2 linked regions of the Flectobacillus major DSM 103 genome follow. The protein of the gene in region 1 interacts with the protein of each later gene in a pairwise test. Links are inferred from orthologs where the notes say so. Each region holds a gene or a part of one and is shown in the gene's direction. Other genes may lie near its edges.

Region 1 (7,881 bases):
TTCATTAGAAGCCTCGTCTAGCTCCCACGCCGAACCCGAAAAGAAGGAAAGCCAATCGTTTGGTAGCCTTCCTCCTCGCCTGGCTGGCCGCCAAATATAATAATCTCGATAAGGGTTATCTTTGCCTTTGAGAGCCTCCCGAAACCAAAAATGTTCGTCCGAGCTATGATTTACTACCAAATCTACCACCATTTTGAGTCCTCGCTGATGCACTTGGTAGAGCAGCTCCTCAAAGTCGGCCATAGTACCAAAATCGCTCATGATAGCCCGATAGTCTGATATATCATAGCCATTGTCGGCATTGGGCGACTGATAAAAAGGACTCAGCCATATTACATCTATACCCAATGCTTTTAAATAATCTAATTGGGAAATAATTCCTTGTAAATCCCCAATTCCATCGCCGTTAGCGTCTTTAAAACTCCGAGGATAGATTTGATATACGACCGCCTCTTTCCACCATTTACGTGTTTGACTCATAATAGTTAAATAGCATATTTATTGATTGGGATACTCTTTGTTTAGTCCTATTTTTTGAATTTCTTCCAGTAATCAAGTGCAAGGGTAATCCAATAGAAAGCTTAGAAAGACTAACTTACAAGAGTAAACATTTCATTAGTAACAGATGATTCATTTCAAACTTGGTCGATACTATTACGTCACGCCCAAAAGAAATAATTGAAAAACAATCAATAGCTCTTGGGGGTATTTCCAATACCTGCACAATTTCTCCAATCAATTAAAAAATTAGCAAGAAATAAAAAATAGTCGGCAATATACTACCTTCTTTATTGGGTGGTAACGGGCTTTGTAGGCATTATTAAGTACAGAACAAAGCAGTTTTGCCGTAAAAAGCCTATTTTTGCTTGGTTATCGACAATTTTTCCATTCAACCATAAAATTATAAACAAAATGTCTTTAAAAAATAAAACTGTACTTATTACAGGAGCTAGTAAGGGAATTGGCCGTGCTTTGGCCTTGACACTTGCCCAAGAAGGTGCTTATTTGGGCTTGGTAGCTCGTAGCGAGCAAGAGCTAAAGGCTGTTCAACAAGAAGCTACAGCCCTTGGTGCTAAAGTCGAAATTTTTGTAGGAAGTGTAGCCGACGAAGCATTTGTAAAAAACTCGGTTCAAAGCCTTTTTGCTACCTTTGGCAGTATCGATGCCCTTGTCAATAATGCGGGTTTTGGTATTTTTAAGCAGGCTACCGAAATCACGTCAGCCGAATGGGACGATATTTATGAAACCAATGTAAAAGGAACTTTTCTGTTTTGTCGTGAAGCTATTCCTTTTATGAAGAGTGCAGGCAAAGGGCATATCATCAATATTGCCTCGGATGTAGCCAAAAGGGTTTTTGATGGCGGTTCGTTGTACTGTTCTTCTAAATATGCTCAAGATGCCTTTTCGATGGCCTTGAGAAAAGAGGTGAGAAAGGATCAAATCAAGGTATCGGTTGTGTATTCGGGATTAGTAGATACCTATTTTCATCGGCGTGCCGAGGGCGACCCTCATCAGGAAAAATACCTTTCCTCACAAGATATGGCCAATTCTATTCATTATATTCTGTCGGCTCCTGCCCATGTTGTCATTGACGAATTAATGATTCACCCTATTTCTCAGGATTATTAATCTATAAAGCTAGCTCTTTCAACTTTTATAGCTGGTGAATAAATTCGCCAGCTCATTAGCAATGCCTTCTGAGAAAGCTAACCTGCATTTAAAAACAAGCCTATTAACCCTTTTATCCTAAAAAGCCTGATTCGGTGCAGTATTCCTCAAAAGTTAATTTTTCCTAAAACTCTGCCATAATGGCAGAATTGAACTCAAAATTGCGTAATTTTGTAGTCCAACAGAAATAAGCACCAAATGGAGGAGATTTTCTATCCTTCAGATAACGTATTTGCTTATTTGCTTTCAACATTTACGCATTACCAAAAACATGAAGAGTTTAGAAATACTTAAAGACGAAGACAAAGAGGCTTTGGAAGTAGCTAGAATTTCGATTGACGAAACTGGCAAGGAAAATAAAAAGAAATTATATATCGAAAGCTACGGCTGCCAAATGAATTTCTCGGATAGTGAAATTGTAACGTCTATTCTTCAAGAAAATGGCTACGCTACTACATCACAATACGAAGAAGCAGATGTTATTTTGTTGAATACTTGTGCTATTCGTGAAAATGCCGAACAAAAAGTACGCAACCGTCTGAAAAACTTCACCCCTCTTAAAAAGAAAAAACCAGACGTTGTTGTAGGGGTATTGGGCTGTATGGCCGAACGCCTCAAAACCAAGTTTTTGGAAGAAGAAAAAATCGTTGATGTTGTTGCTGGCCCCGACTCTTACCGTGACCTACCAAATCTATTCAGCGAAGTTGAAGAAGGACAAAAGGCTATTAATGTGTTCTTGTCGAGAGACGAAACCTATGCAGATATTTCGCCAGTGCGTCTCAACTCAAACGGTGTTACAGCCTTTGTGAGTATTATGCGTGGTTGCGACAATATGTGTTCGTTTTGTGTAGTGCCATTTACCCGTGGCCGCGAGCGTTCTCGTGATGTCTATTCTATCATCAAAGAATGTCAGGATTTGATTGATAATGGATTTAAAGAAGTAACACTTCTTGGCCAAAATGTAGACTCTTACAAATGGGCTTCTGAAGATGGTAGCGAAACCGTCAATTTTGCTCAATTGCTTGAAAGAGTAGCACTTATTAGTCCAGAATTGCGTGTGCGTTTTTCTACTTCGCACCCTAAAGACATTACCGACGAAGTACTACATACCATGAAAAAGTACGAGAATATCTGTAAGTATATTCACTTACCAGCACAAAGCGGTAATTCGAGAGTACTGAAAGTGATGAACCGTACTTACGACCGTGAATGGTATATCAACCGTATCGACGCTATTCGTGCTATTTTGGGCGAAGAATGTGGTATTTCGCACGATATGATTGCAGGCTTCTGTACCGAAACAGAAGAAGAACACCAAGATACATTGTCGTTGATGGAATATGTGAAATATGACTACGGTTATATGTTTGCGTATTCAGAACGCCCAGGCACACCTGCCGCCAAAAAGTATACCGACGATATTCCTGAAGATGTCAAAAAACGTCGCTTAAACGAAATCATTGCTATTCAACAAAAACACTCGTTGGCTCGCAACCAAATGGCCTTGGGCAAAGTCCAAAAAGTATTGGTAGAGGGTACTTCTAAACGTTCAGAAGATTTCTTACAAGGTCGCAACGACCAAAATAAAGTAGTAGTTTTCCCTAAACAAAACTTCAAAAAAGGTGACTATGTAAATGTTTTGGTAAAAGAATGTACCGCCGCCACTTTGATTGGAGAAGCAGTATAACTATTGGTGATTTAGTAGAAAAGCGATTATTGGAAGTTGTGAGTATTAACCATGTTTAGTATTCACAACTCAATTGTCACTATTTATCACTCATAACTACAGAGATATGACAACCTCAGAATTACAATCTATAAAAGCCCGTTTTGGAATTATAGGCAATTCTCCCGCATTAAACCATGCCATCGAGGTAGCGGCACAAGTTGCCCCTACCGACATGACGGTGCTAATCACTGGAGAAAGTGGTTCGGGTAAAGAATCGTTTTCAAAGATTATTCATAATATATCAGCACGCAAACATGGCCAATTTATAGCCGTCAACTGTGGGGCTATTCCTGAAGGAACGATTGATTCAGAGCTATTTGGTCATGAAAAAGGAGCTTTTACTGGGGCTATCGATGCACGCAAAGGGTATTTTGAAGTAACAGATGGTGGCACTATTTTTTTGGACGAAATAGCCGAAATGCCCCTAGGAACACAGGCTCGTTTGTTACGAGTATTGGAAAATGGCGAGTTTATTCGTGTAGGTTCGTCAAAAGTACAACGTACCAATGTCCGAGTAGTTGCCGCTACTAATATCAACCTCATGCAGGCGGTAGAACGTGGTAAGTTCCGAGAAGATTTGTATTACCGCCTCAATACTGTGCCGATTTTTGTGCCTCCACTGCGTGACAGAGGTATGGATATTGAACTTCTTTTTAGGAAATTTACAACCGATTTTGCCGAAAAGTACCGTATCAAGCCTATTCAGTTGACACCCGATGCCCAAAATCTATTGCTTTCGCAACGTTTTCCAGGGAATATCCGTCAGCTCAAAAACTTAGCCGACCAAGTGTCTATTTTGGAAGTCGACGACCGTGTACTCAATGCCGATAAATTGAGTCATTATCTTCAAATGAATAATGGCCAACAAATTGGTAATGGCTTGGTAAGAAAGGATTTTGATGCCCAACACAAAGATAACTTCAACGAACGTGAACTTCTCTACAAAATATTATTTGATATGCGTAGAGATGTAACCGAACTAAAAAAAATGTTTTTGGAGGTTCTCAAACACAATGGCGAAGTTAATGGCGATATTTTGAAAGGACACGAGAATTTGTTCCAAAACCTCGAAAATGATACTGTAAATACCAATTTTGCCCCAAGCTATACAGCACCTGAAATGAACCCTAATAGGATTTTGCCAAGTGCCAGTAGTTATGAAACACCCGAATACCAAACTGTTGCCCCCACCGAAAATGAACTAAAAATCATATCGATCGACAACAACACCAACGATGTTTATGACATCACGCATGTAGCCGAAGAAGTGTCGCTGTCGCTTGAAAAACAAGAAAAAGACATGATAATCAAGGCTTTACGCAAAAATAAAAATAAGCGAAAGTATGCAGCACAAGATTTGGGTATTTCGGAAAGAACTTTATATCGAAAAATCAAACAATATGATATTGAAGAGGAATAGCAAAATTTGCTCAAAGGCTTTTGCCGTAGCAATGGCTTTATGTATTGGTACTCAGTTGCTTATGGGGTGCTATTCTTTTAGAGGGGCAAGCTTAGACCCTAACCTAAAAACCATTCAGATTCAAAACTTTACTATTCAGGCAGCAGGTGGGCCAACCAACCTTACGCTGATGTTCAATGAAAAAATGAAAGAGTATTTTCAAAGAAATACTTCGTTGAAAATTGCTAATGTCAACCCCGACTTGATGTTTGAAGGGTATATCAGTGGATATGATGTAGAAGCGAAAGCTCCATCTTCATCGGACAAAGGGGGGCTTAACCGACTAACTATCAGAATACAAGTAAAGTTTACTAACGCCAAAGACGAAAATAAAAACTTTGACCAAGAGTTTTCTTTTTATCAAGATTTTGCTCAAAATCAAACCGTTTCGGCTGTAGAAAAAGACTTGATTCCTAAAATTTTAGACCAAATCGTTTTAGATATTTTTAATAAAACGGCGGGAGAATGGTAGCTTTTAACCAATGAATACATGACCAAAGAATCTTTTTCATATTTAGTAGCCAACCCCAACGAGGTTTCGAGGGAAGATATAGCTGCTTTGGAAGCATTAACACAGGAGTTTCCTTATTTTCAGTTGGCTCATACACTATTGGCCAAAGGTTATCACCAAAATTACCCAGAAGAACTCGCCAACGAGAAAATCAGAAAAGCTGCCGCCTATAGTATCAATCGAAATGCTTTGCGGAAGGTAATCAATGGTAGCTTTGTCAATGAGGTGGTTGCTGTACCCACTGTGCAGGTAGATTCGGCCTATATCGACAAAGTAAAAGAAATTGTAGAGGCAGAAGAAAAACAAAGTGCTACGCAAGCTTTAGAAACCCCAGTATTTAGCAACAATGATTTATTAAGCCAGTCGCTTTCTTTTGAAGATTTTTTGATTGAGGATATTCTGCAAAAACAACAGCAGCAATTAAGTATTATCGAAAACTTTATCCAGAAAGACCCGGGCTTAATTAGAACTAGCAAAAGTCAATTAGAAACAAAAAACAATAATGAAGACCTTTCTGCCAATAGCGTTAGGCCCAAAAAGGAGATTGTAACCGAGAGTTATGCCAAAATTTTGACGATGCAAGGCCGTAAAGAAAAAGCGATTGCAGTATATGAGAAATTAATTTTGAAATTCCCAGAAAAAAAAGCGTACTTTGCGGATAAAATAAAAGGGCTTCAATAACGCTTTTTGAAAAGAAGAATAGAAGGCATCAACGTAAAGCCAAGAGCCATGAACAAAATAGTGTATCTTTTAGGTAATTTATTCATGAATCAAAAGCTTACAACATAAGGCAAAAATCAAAAATATTAACATTAAAACAGTAAAAAAATGTTCGGAGCAGTTATTACTATTATTTGCATTGTAGCAGTATTATTGGTATTCGTAGTATTAGTACAAAACCCTAAAGGAGGCGGCCTTTCAGGTGAATTTGGTACATCAGGAGCAAGTCAAATGTTTGGCGTTCAGCGTACAGGCGACATCCTTGAGCAAATCACTTGGGGCGGAGCAGTTGTAATTGCTTTATTGGTATTGGGTTCTAAATTTTTGACTCCAACAAGCGGTGCAGAAGGTATCAATTCTATCAACGTAGAAAAAGCAGCTAGCAAAACTATCCCAGCGGCAGTTCCAGCTCCTGCACCAGCGGCACCAGCTCCTGCTAGCGGAACTCCTGCAACACCAGCACCAGCTCCTGCTAAATAAATGAAGAAATGAAAGAATGAAATAGTGAAGAAAAAGTGAATTAAGCAATCAATAAGTTAACAATCTAATTCGTTGCCATACTCACTACTAATTATCCCTATTTCATTCTTTCATTATCCAAAACCTCCATTCTTATTGATGTCTCCCCTTTTTATTTTTTTCTCCTCTATTATCCAGCCTATCCAGCCCCTCCCCTAGTTTATTGAGCAATTCCTGAATCATTTTGTTTAAAAAATCACATCAACAACCTTTTTCTTGGCTATTGGTAAGAGTGTTTCTTCTAGTGGTAACACAAACTTCGACTCCACCAAATAAGTAGCAGGATTGGGTAAATGCCTAAAACGTTTGACAAGATCAATCTTGATATTTTCAAAAGTATTTACCACACTTCTTTTTACGGTATCTATATAGAATGTTTTCAGGCCACGTCGTTTTTCGTGGTTATTCTCATAGATAGTCAGGTTATATTGATAGATTCTGGTTTCGCTAATTGTGGGTTCGTACAAAAACAAATATCCATCATTTTTGTACAAAGGCAAAATACCTACAGGAGCAATCGAAATACTTTTTTCAACTTCTTCTCGCAAACCCTCGCCCTCTTGAATGGTATTTTTAAAACGAGGCAAAGCATAATCAGTAATAGATTCCATTTCCATCAAATATTCACTTTCGGGCTGAGTTTCTGTTCGGAAATCTACTTGCAATTTTTCGGCATTGATTCCATTGATTCTTTTCGGGAAGTTTTGAGCCATTTGTTGTAATCCAGACTTAAAATACAGCGAGTATTCGTAATGCCTTTGCAAATCGACCAAATCTGGATATAATTTTTGTTCCTTAAAATTGGTTTTTACCGACTGCAAATATGCCAATAAAACGTACTTTTTGTACTCGAAATCTACCAAACCAGCCGTTAGCCAGTCTTTTTCTAAATTTCTCATCTGCGTCCTCCTTTCTTTTAAAACTATTTAAAACATTCGGAAAATCTCAAAAGTATGACACATACGTTTTTGAACCTCTGATAACAAAAGTGGTAAGGATGTCAAACTCTGATAAATGATTACTTTTTTTACTTAAAGTTATTATTTCAAACGAAAAAAGCAAGAAATCCTCCCGATTTTATCCAATAACAGCCATACCCCGATACAAGCAGACACCCATTCAATGACACTTTTATTGTTTTGCCAAACCAAAGCCTCATTCATGCCCCATTAACAACCTTTATTTTGACCAATTTGTCATAAATTAAGTACAAAAAAGCAGACAAAAATGCTTAGAGGGTAAGGCAAAAAAGATAAAAACCGATAATTTGTCAGT
Region 2 (8,910 bases), 2.1 Mb from region 1 along the record:
AAGATAGCCTATGCTTTCAAAATACCTAAATATGGATCAGATCGTGTTGGTATGCACGAAGCTCAACAAGGTACAATTTACGAGATTGCCCAGTGGTATCCTCGTATGGCCGTTTACGACGATATTGAAGGCTGGAATGTGTTGCCATATTTAGGAGCAGGCGAGTTTTATTTAGAATACGGCAACTTTGAGTATGCCGTTACAGTGCCAGCTTCGCATATTGTTGTGGGCTCTGGCGAGCTTATCAACCCTAACGAATGCTGGACAGCCGAGCAGTCAAAACGCTTGGCTCAAGCTTCTAATAGCGACAAAACTGTCATCATCAGAAGTAAAGATGAAATCACAGAAGGTAATTCTCGCCCAAAAACAGAAGGCAAAATCACATGGAGATTCCGTTGTAATATGGCTCGTGATGTGGCCTTTGCTTCGTCAAAAGCATTTGTTATAGATGCGGCCAAAATTAATTTACCAAGTGGCAAAAAATCCTTAGCTATGTCGGCCTATCCTGCCGAGGCTGGTGGAGAAAAAGGTTGGGGACGCTCGACCGAATATGTTAAAGGTTGTTTAGAGTATTACTCAAAATGGCTCTATGAGTATACCTATCCAGTAGCCACCAACGTAGCGGGTTCTATTAGTGGTATGGAATATCCTGGCATAGTTTTTTGTGGCAGTACTAGCCGTACCGAAAGCCTTTGGGGTGTAACTGACCATGAGTTTGGTCATAACTGGTTTCCTATGATTGTAGGTTCTAATGAAAGAAAATTTGCTTGGATGGACGAAGGTTTTAATACTTTTATCAACTTCTATTCGACCGATAATTTTAACAATGGCGAATACAAAAGTAATAAAATTGATATGCACCAATTGGCCAAACAGTTATTCCGTGATACCGCCGAGCCTATAATGAATATTCCAGATGTTATTCAGGCTAGTGGATTAGGATATGAGGCTTATTACAAACCTGCGATTGGACTAAAATTATTGCGTGAGCAAATTTTGGGTGAAGAGCGATTTGATTATGCGTTCCGTGAATATATCAAACGCTGGGCTTTTAAGCACCCAACTCCTTATGACTTTTTCAAAACAATCGAAGATGCTGCTGGCGAAGACCTTTCTTGGTTTTGGCGAAGTTGGTTTTATGAAACATGGAAGCTTGACCAAGCCGTAAAGGATGTTCAGTACATAGAACAAGACCCTAAGAATGGTGCTATTATTACTATCGAAAACCTTGAAAAAATGGCCCTACCAGCTACAATAGACCTAGAAATGGTTGGTGGAACAAAGGAAAGAGTTACTCTTCCTGTAGAAATTTGGCAAAGAGGTGGTACATGGACTTTCAAAAGCTCAACAACCTTACCACTAAAGTCTGTTACTATCGACCCAGACCATGTTTTACCCGATTTTAATTCAAAAAATAATACATGGAGACCTTTAAATTATAAAGCTCCAAAACCAAATTAATATTGTATTACACTCATCATAAATACAAGGCTATCATGACAAAACAATAGCCTTGTATTTGTTACAAGAGGATTAAATAGATTATTGCTTTTTCGATTAGTTATCATTCACTAAGATTATTGTTATGAGTAACGTCTTTACGAATACTTTCGACTTCAAGGTTTTCAAACAGATATGGAAATCGGAAGATTTGAGCAGTGACAAAAAGATGCTTGAGACGTTGACAAAAGATAACCCACTTTTACATGATACTTTATTGATGCAGGGTATTGCAATGGCTGTCATAGACACCACTACCTTACAATACGCCCTAATTCTAGGCGATGTTGACAAAGTATGTGGCTGGTCTGCCGACTATCTATACAAAGTTGGAATGGAAGGCTTCGTCAATCAATTTTTACCTCAAGATAAATTAGGACTTATCGAGATTTCAAAAAAAATCAACAGTTATTTACTCTCCCTAGAGAACCAACAGTTAAGGTCGTTTCGGGCTATTTATGATTATAGAATTGAACGGAAAAATGGGGCTACCACAAGGATATGCCAAGAAAACCTTATTTTGAAAGTCAATGAAGAAAAACAGGCTATCTATACGTTAGCTTATATCTCGGATATTACCCATTTCAAGAAAGACGGAAAGCAACACCTACTTCTTTCTGGAGGAAATACTGATATTTTATTAGAAATTGATAATAATCTCAGTACTTGTCAAAAATTGCCTTTACTAACCAAAAGAGAACTCGAAATTGCCAAACTTTTAGGGCAAGGCCGGCTCAGCGAGCATATTGCCCAAGATTTGTTTATCAGTGTCAATACTGTGAATAAACATCGCCAAAACATGTTACGAAAGCTAGGCTTAGCCGACACCCTTGAATTGATTAATTTTCTTAAAATATACCGACTAATCTAACAACACACTCTTCTAAATTTGCTTTCAATGAAAAATACCGATTGGCTCGCCATTGCTCAAAGAATACAATCTATTGCTCAGGCAGGCATATTTTACGCACAAGATAAACCCTTCGACCTTGAACGCTATCAGGAATTATCGGATTTGAGTATCAAAATTCTACAAAACCTCAGCGACGAGCCTATCGAAAAAATCACACGTTTATTTGCTAGCGAACGTGACGGATACCAAACGCCCAAAGTAGATGTTCGTTCGGTAATTTTCAATGACAATGGAGAAATCCTGTTGGTAAAAGAAAATGTCGATGGCAAATGGTCACTTCCTGGAGGTTGGGGCGATGTAGGTTATTCGCCCTCGGAAGTAGCCGAAAAAGAAGCTTGGGAAGAAACTGGGCTAAAAGTAAAAGCTCAAAAACTTTTGGGTGTATTTGATAAGAAAAATCATCCGCACCCTCCTCAAGCATGGTATGTGTATAAGCTGTTTATCCTTTGTGAAATCGTTGGCGGAACATTGGCCGCACATACACAAGAAACATCAGAAGTTGCATTTTTTACACTCGAAAACCTCCCTCTGCTGTCTGAAGATAGGATTGTAAAAAATCAAATAGAAATGATGTTTGACTATTACAAAAACCCCAGCAAACCCGTTTATTTTGACTAGATAAGTTTCTACAAAAAATCCTTTCTGAAACTTATCTATCAGAAAGGATTTTATATAAATTATTTTGCTATCGCTTTATAACAGGAACGGTTACCTCTACCACCGAGCTAACCTCTGTTCCTTTGTATTGAGCTGGTAGCCAATTGGGCATATCCTGCAAGGCATTAAGTACCTCTTCACTACTCTGGTAATCGGCCATTTTCATCAACTTAAAAGCTTCAGGTTTTCCGTTTTTCTTGACAACAAACTGTACTATTACTTGTTCCTGTTTTTCTTTGAGTTGAGCTTTCCTAGAGGCCTTTACGTTTTTTTCTAAATATTTTTTAAAAGCATCGCTTCCACCATGAAAAACAGCTCTTTGGTCGGGTTTAGTAAATATCGAATCACTAAGAGCTGCTTCTTCTAAAAGCGATAAAACCCTTATTCCACCAGCATAATATTGCTTTTTTTCTTCCTCTGTAAGCGTTACTTCTGCTGCGGCTTCCTTAACCACATAATCATAAATTCCTCCTGTAGTAGCCACTGTAGGTTCAGCTTGGGGAGCTGCCACAACAACCGTTTTGGGGGAAGGAGTCATCACAAGCAGAGGCTTTTGTTGGGCTTTTTGTCCTTGTAATTGCTTAATTTGGTTTTCCTCAAGCTCCAAATCATCAGGCAAAGATACCTCGGCCAGAGGAGTATCTTTTATAACCCAGTTGGGCGTTTCAGACACCGATTCAACCAAATACATTGACGCAAACAAATTTGATGCTAACAAGTTAGCAACATTAGATAAACTTATATTGGTAAGGTTACAAAGAACATAAACATCAACATCAGTACCTTGCAACTTAAATCCATTGACTATGTTTTTTTTTGAAGACTGAGAAAAAGAAGCGGATAATGAGACAAACAATATCAATATACTTTGTAGTATAATTTTTTTCATGGCGTTATAATATTTTATTCAGGTCTTGTAATTACCTACACAAATTTTATGCCACTAGACTCTAGAAAATCAAGAAATTCACTAGATTTATACTACCTACTGTATTATCAACTGATAATCAGACCTATACTTCCCCACAAATATTCTACTATTTGTGGGGTTTAGATTAATATTTGAGAGTTAGGACAGTATCTTTTTTAAAGAATCTTTTTACAGTTACGTTCAAATCTCCCTCTTTCTTGACCAAGGTATTATTGGGGCCTATTTTATCCCAAAAATCGGTTTTTTCACCTACTAAATCTACGGTATTTTTCTCGTAAGTAGTATCATTAATCATCTTTGTCATTTCAATGTAATAATGAATATTGTCGGACGAAATAACGTTGGCCCATTTCTTGGTCACTTTTCCGTTCCAAACCATCTCTTTTACATCACTAGCTCCCGTAATAGTACGGTGCGTATTTTTTTTATCCATCACATAGTCAACCCCATAAGCCACCAATGCAATTAAAAAAGCGATAGGTGTAATTTTACCACTCAAAGGGCTTTTCTCGGGTCTTGACGAAGAATTACTTGCTCCACCGCCCAAATTTCCAAAAAGGGGCATTTTTAGCTTTTGACGAGGAGGACGGCGACGAGGGGGTGTTTGTTCCATGATATTCAGTTACTTATGTAAAAAAAAGTGTTTTGGGAATCTTCAAAGATACGACCAATTCTGTTTTGGCTACAATATTAATTATAACGAAATTGTTTTTAAAAGGTTCTAATGAACTAAATTTGTAAGTATTTAATTTTCTGTACGTAGTAGAATAGGGAGTTTAAATGCTATTCTTATCAAAAAAGAACCCTATTTATTAATCAAATCTCTAAAGATTAACGACAAAGAGCAAAATGATAAATTACTTAACCAAAGCAGTCACCAAGTTTTTTGGCACAAAGTCAGAACGTGATATTAAGGAACTATTACCTATCGTAGAAAATGTTAAGGTAGAATATGCCAAGCTTTCAAGCTTAACAGACGATCAATTACGTCAAAAAACGGCTGATTTAAAAGCCCTTATTCAAGAACGTTTGGCCAAGTTTGATGCAGATATTTCTGACCTTAAAATGGAAATAGAAGCCAACCCCGAAATGTCTGTAGATGCCAAAGAAGGTATCTTCAATGAAGTTGACAAACTAGAATTAGAACGTAATAAAGAATTAGAGGTTGTTTTGATGGACATCCTTCCACAAGCTTTTGCTATTGTAAAAGAAACTGCCCGAAGGTACACCGAAAACAAAAAACTAGAGGTTACGGCCACTGTTCACGACAAATTTATTGCTGCGAAAAAGAAAAACGTTGAAATTGTAGGCGATACCGCTATCTGGCATAACAAATGGACGGCCGCTGGCAACGAAATCGAGTGGAACATGATTCACTACGATGTACAGTTGATTGGGGGTATTGTTTTACACCAAGGTAAAATTGCCGAAATGGCAACGGGGGAAGGTAAAACGTTGGTTTCGACCCTGCCTTCTTTCTTGAATGCTTTGGCAGGCAAAGGTGTTCATTTGGTTACGGTCAACGACTACCTTGCCAAACGTGACTCGGAATGGAACGCTCCTTTATTTGAATTTCATGGATTGACCGTTGACTGTATCGACAAGCACGAACCTAATACCGACGAAAGACGACAAGCGTATTTGGCCGACATTACTTATGGTACTAACAACGAATTTGGCTTTGACTACCTCCGTGACAACATGGCTCGTAGCCCCGAAGAACAAGTTCAACGTAAGCACCACTTCGCTATGGTCGATGAGGTTGACTCCGTGTTAATTGATGATGCCCGTACGCCATTAATCATCAGTGGCCCAATGGCTCGTGGTGACGAACAAGACTTTGAAATCTTTAATCCTTTGGTAGCCCGTTTGGTTGAGCAACAAAAAAGAATTGTACAAGACCAATTGGTAGAAGCCAAAAAACTTATTGCCGCTGGCAAGAAAAAAGAGGGTGGTTTGGCTTTATTCCGTGCTTACAGAGGGCTTCCCAAAAGCCGTCCATTAATTAAGTTTTTGGGCGAAACAGGTACAAAACAAATCATGCAAGAAACAGAGGGTATCTATTTGGCTGAAAACCAAAAATTGATGCCTGAGGCTGATGCTCCGTTGATGTTTACGATTGAAGAAAAAAATAATCAAGTTGAAATGACCGAAAAAGGACTTGATTTTATGGCTCGGATGATTGATGATGCCAACTTCTTCGTAATTCCAGACCTTTCTGTAGATTTGAATGCTATTGAAAAAGACGAAACAATCAATGAACATGAGCGTCTAGTAAAAAAAGAAGCTCTAATTCGTGATTATTCTGCTAAAACACAGCGTATTCATACAGTAAGTCAATTGTTGAAGGCTTACACTTTGTTTGAGAAAGATACCGAATATATTATCGACGAAGGCAAAGTGAAAATCGTAGATGAACAAACTGGCCGTATTATGGATGGCCGTAGATATTCGGACGGATTACACCAAGCTATCGAGGCCAAAGAAAACGTAAATATCGAAGATGCTACTCAGACTTACGCTACAATTACGCTTCAAAACTATTTCCGTATGTACCACAAGCTTTGCGGTATGACGGGTACAGCCGAAACTGAAGCAGGCGAATTCTGGACAATCTATAAATTGGACGTAGTAACGATACCAACCAATAGAAAAATCTCTCGCCTCGACCACGAAGATAAAGTTTACAAAACAGTTCGTGAGAAATATAATGCTGTAGCTCAAGAAATTCAGGAGCTTGTAGATGCTGGTCGTCCAGTACTTGTAGGTACAACTTCGGTCGAAAACTCTGAGTTATTGAGTAGAATGTTGGCTATTCGCAAAATTAGCCACAATGTATTGAACGCCAAGCAGCACGCTCGTGAAGCCGAAATCGTTGCAGAAGCAGGTCAATCGGGCAAAGTAACCATTGCTACCAACATGGCCGGTCGTGGTACAGATATTAAGCTATCGCCAGAAGCTAAAAAAGCGGGTGGTTTGGCCATTGTAGGTACAGAGCGTCACGAATCTCGCCGTGTCGACCGCCAGTTGCGTGGTCGTGCAGGTCGTCAGGGGGATGTTGGTTCATCTCAATTCTTCTTGTCGCTCGACGACGACCTTATGCGTAAATTTGGTTCTGACCGTATTGCCAAAGTAATGGACCGTATGGGTATGGAAGAAGGAGAAGTAATCCAACACTCTATGATTACGTCGTCGGTAGAAAGAGCTCAGAAAAAAGTAGAAGAAAATAACTTTGGTATCAGAAAGCGTTTGTTGGAATATGACGACGTTATGAACTACCAACGTAATGCCATTTACAAACGTCGCCAAAATGCTTTGTTTGGCGAGCGGTTAGCATTGGATATTGCCAACAATATGTATGATGTTTGCTCGGAAATTATCCAGAACAATATTTCTTTTGAAGAGGTAGAACTGCGTTGTATTGATATTTTGGGTATCGAGCCACCTTTCCAACGTGAAGAATTCACCAAGCTTAATACACAACAACGCACAACTCGCTTGTACGATGTTGCCGAGAAGCATTACCACGAAAAGAATAAACAACTTGCCGAAAAAGTAGTTTTATTTGCACAAGAAGCCATTTCGCAAGGCTATTCAGGTATTCAAGTACCTATTACCAATGGTACTTTAGTAACGGGCTTGTTTGCCGATGCCAGAGAAACAATTGAAACAAAAGGCAAAAAGGTAATTGCTGAAATGGAGAAATTCATTGCTCTTAGCCTTATCGACCAAGAATGGAAAGAACACCTCCGTGACATGGACGATTTGAAGCAATCAGTACAAAATGCTGTTTTTGAACAAAAAGACCCACTATTGATTTACAAATTTGAAGCTGTTAAATTATTTGAACGTTTCCTAAGCAGAATCAATACCGATACTGTTAGTTTCTTGATGAAAGCAGATATGCCCGAAGCTCAACAAGCCGAGCAACCTGCCCCACAAGTAAAAGCAGCTCCACAACCTAAATTACAATTACAGAAAGAAGAAGCTATTTCTTCACTGGTTGGCGGTTTGGCAGGGGGCTTAGGTGGCGAAAACGACTATATCGACCCAAGTGCTGGTCAAAACGTTGAAAAAGTAGCTCCACGTCAGGCAATCAAAATAGCCGACCGCAACCAAAGAGTTACGGTACAATACAAAGACGGAAGCATTAAAGAAAATGTCAAATACAAAACCGTAGAGCAAGACGTTGAAAAAGGAATTGCAGTGGTTATTGCATAATAAAACAAAAAACGCCCGTAAAACGGGCGTTTTTTTGTGAATTAACCATTTTTATATTAAAGTCATATCCGCCTTTGGTTGGCTTCAACGTAATCGGATTTCTATTTTTAGCTACTTCACAAAAGTACAACATTTATAAGTTTTTCACAAAGTACTTATCACTTTGCCACTCAAACATACAGTTGTATTTTATCTATTTAGGGCATCCACTTAATAAATAGTCCCCAAAAGCAATTGTTTTCTTTGTAATATTCCTTTATTTTTGAATCTAGGTTACATATTATTTCCATAATTCTTTCCTTGAAAATCATCGTTTTTACAATTCTTGCCAATATACTTGGTATTGTAAAAAAAAATCCCATAAATATTATATTACGTTTAAATTAGGTAGAATACCCCCTGTCAGAAAATAACCAACATACAAATATTTTATTTTATAATAATAGCCCATTTGAAATTTATCTCAATAACTTATGAGTCAATTGCTACAATTAGATACATTTAGCTCAGATGCAGGGGATTTAACTGTATTTGAAAAAGTTCTACCAGGAACCATAAAAAGAGTTTTCTATATTCAAGGAAAAGAAAATGCGATAAGAGGTGGACATCGGCATAAAAAAACTTGGCAAGCTCTAGTATGTATATCAGGTAGCTGTAGAGTACTAAGTGATAACGGACAAAAACAGGA

Evidence for each region.
Region 2: the proteins of secG (region 1) and secA interact in binary tests that used the Escherichia coli proteins (3 or more experiments, as listed by UniProt). The link is inferred for Flectobacillus major DSM 103 from one-to-one orthologs.

What each region holds. Positions count from the first base shown.
Region 1 is NZ_KE386491.1:2,549,792-2,557,672, forward strand. Bases 4,959-7,881 are described here. They hold secG (preprotein translocase subunit SecG), read left to right. Parts: upstream 4,959-6,195; coding sequence 6,196-6,567; downstream 6,568-7,881. Other genes in these bases: lptE (LPS assembly lipoprotein LptE), read left to right, coding at 4,959-5,328; FLEMA_RS76120 (DUF8458 domain-containing protein), read left to right, coding at 5,347-6,048; FLEMA_RS0117115 (hypothetical protein), read right to left, coding at 6,795-7,505. Also shown: FLEMA_RS0116925 (glycoside hydrolase family 13 protein), read right to left, coding at 1-480; FLEMA_RS68825 (SDR family oxidoreductase), read left to right, coding at 913-1,629; tRNA (N6-isopentenyl adenosine(37)-C2)-methylthiotransferase MiaB, read left to right, coding at 1,940-3,355; FLEMA_RS68835 (sigma-54 interaction domain-containing protein), read left to right, coding at 3,462-4,817; more of lptE, read left to right, coding at 4,798-4,958. UniProt on the Escherichia coli protein: Subunit of the protein translocation channel SecYEG. Overexpression of some hybrid proteins has been thought to jam the protein secretion apparatus resulting in cell death; while this may be true it also results in FtsH-mediated degradation of SecY.
Region 2 is NZ_KE386491.1:404,711-413,620, reverse strand. The notes cover bases 4,471-8,422. They hold secA (preprotein translocase subunit SecA), read left to right. Parts: upstream 4,471-4,850; coding sequence 4,851-8,222; downstream 8,223-8,422. Other genes in these bases: FLEMA_RS0103665 (hypothetical protein), read right to left, coding at 4,471-4,614. In the rest of the region: FLEMA_RS0103685 (M1 family metallopeptidase), read left to right, coding at 1-1,461; FLEMA_RS0103680 (response regulator transcription factor), read left to right, coding at 1,586-2,371; FLEMA_RS0103675 (NUDIX hydrolase), read left to right, coding at 2,399-3,031; FLEMA_RS67390 (hypothetical protein), read right to left, coding at 3,099-3,959; more of FLEMA_RS0103665, read right to left, coding at 4,126-4,470; FLEMA_RS0103645 (sugar 3,4-ketoisomerase), read left to right, coding at 8,696-8,910. UniProt on the Escherichia coli protein: Required for protein export, interacts with the SecYEG preprotein conducting channel.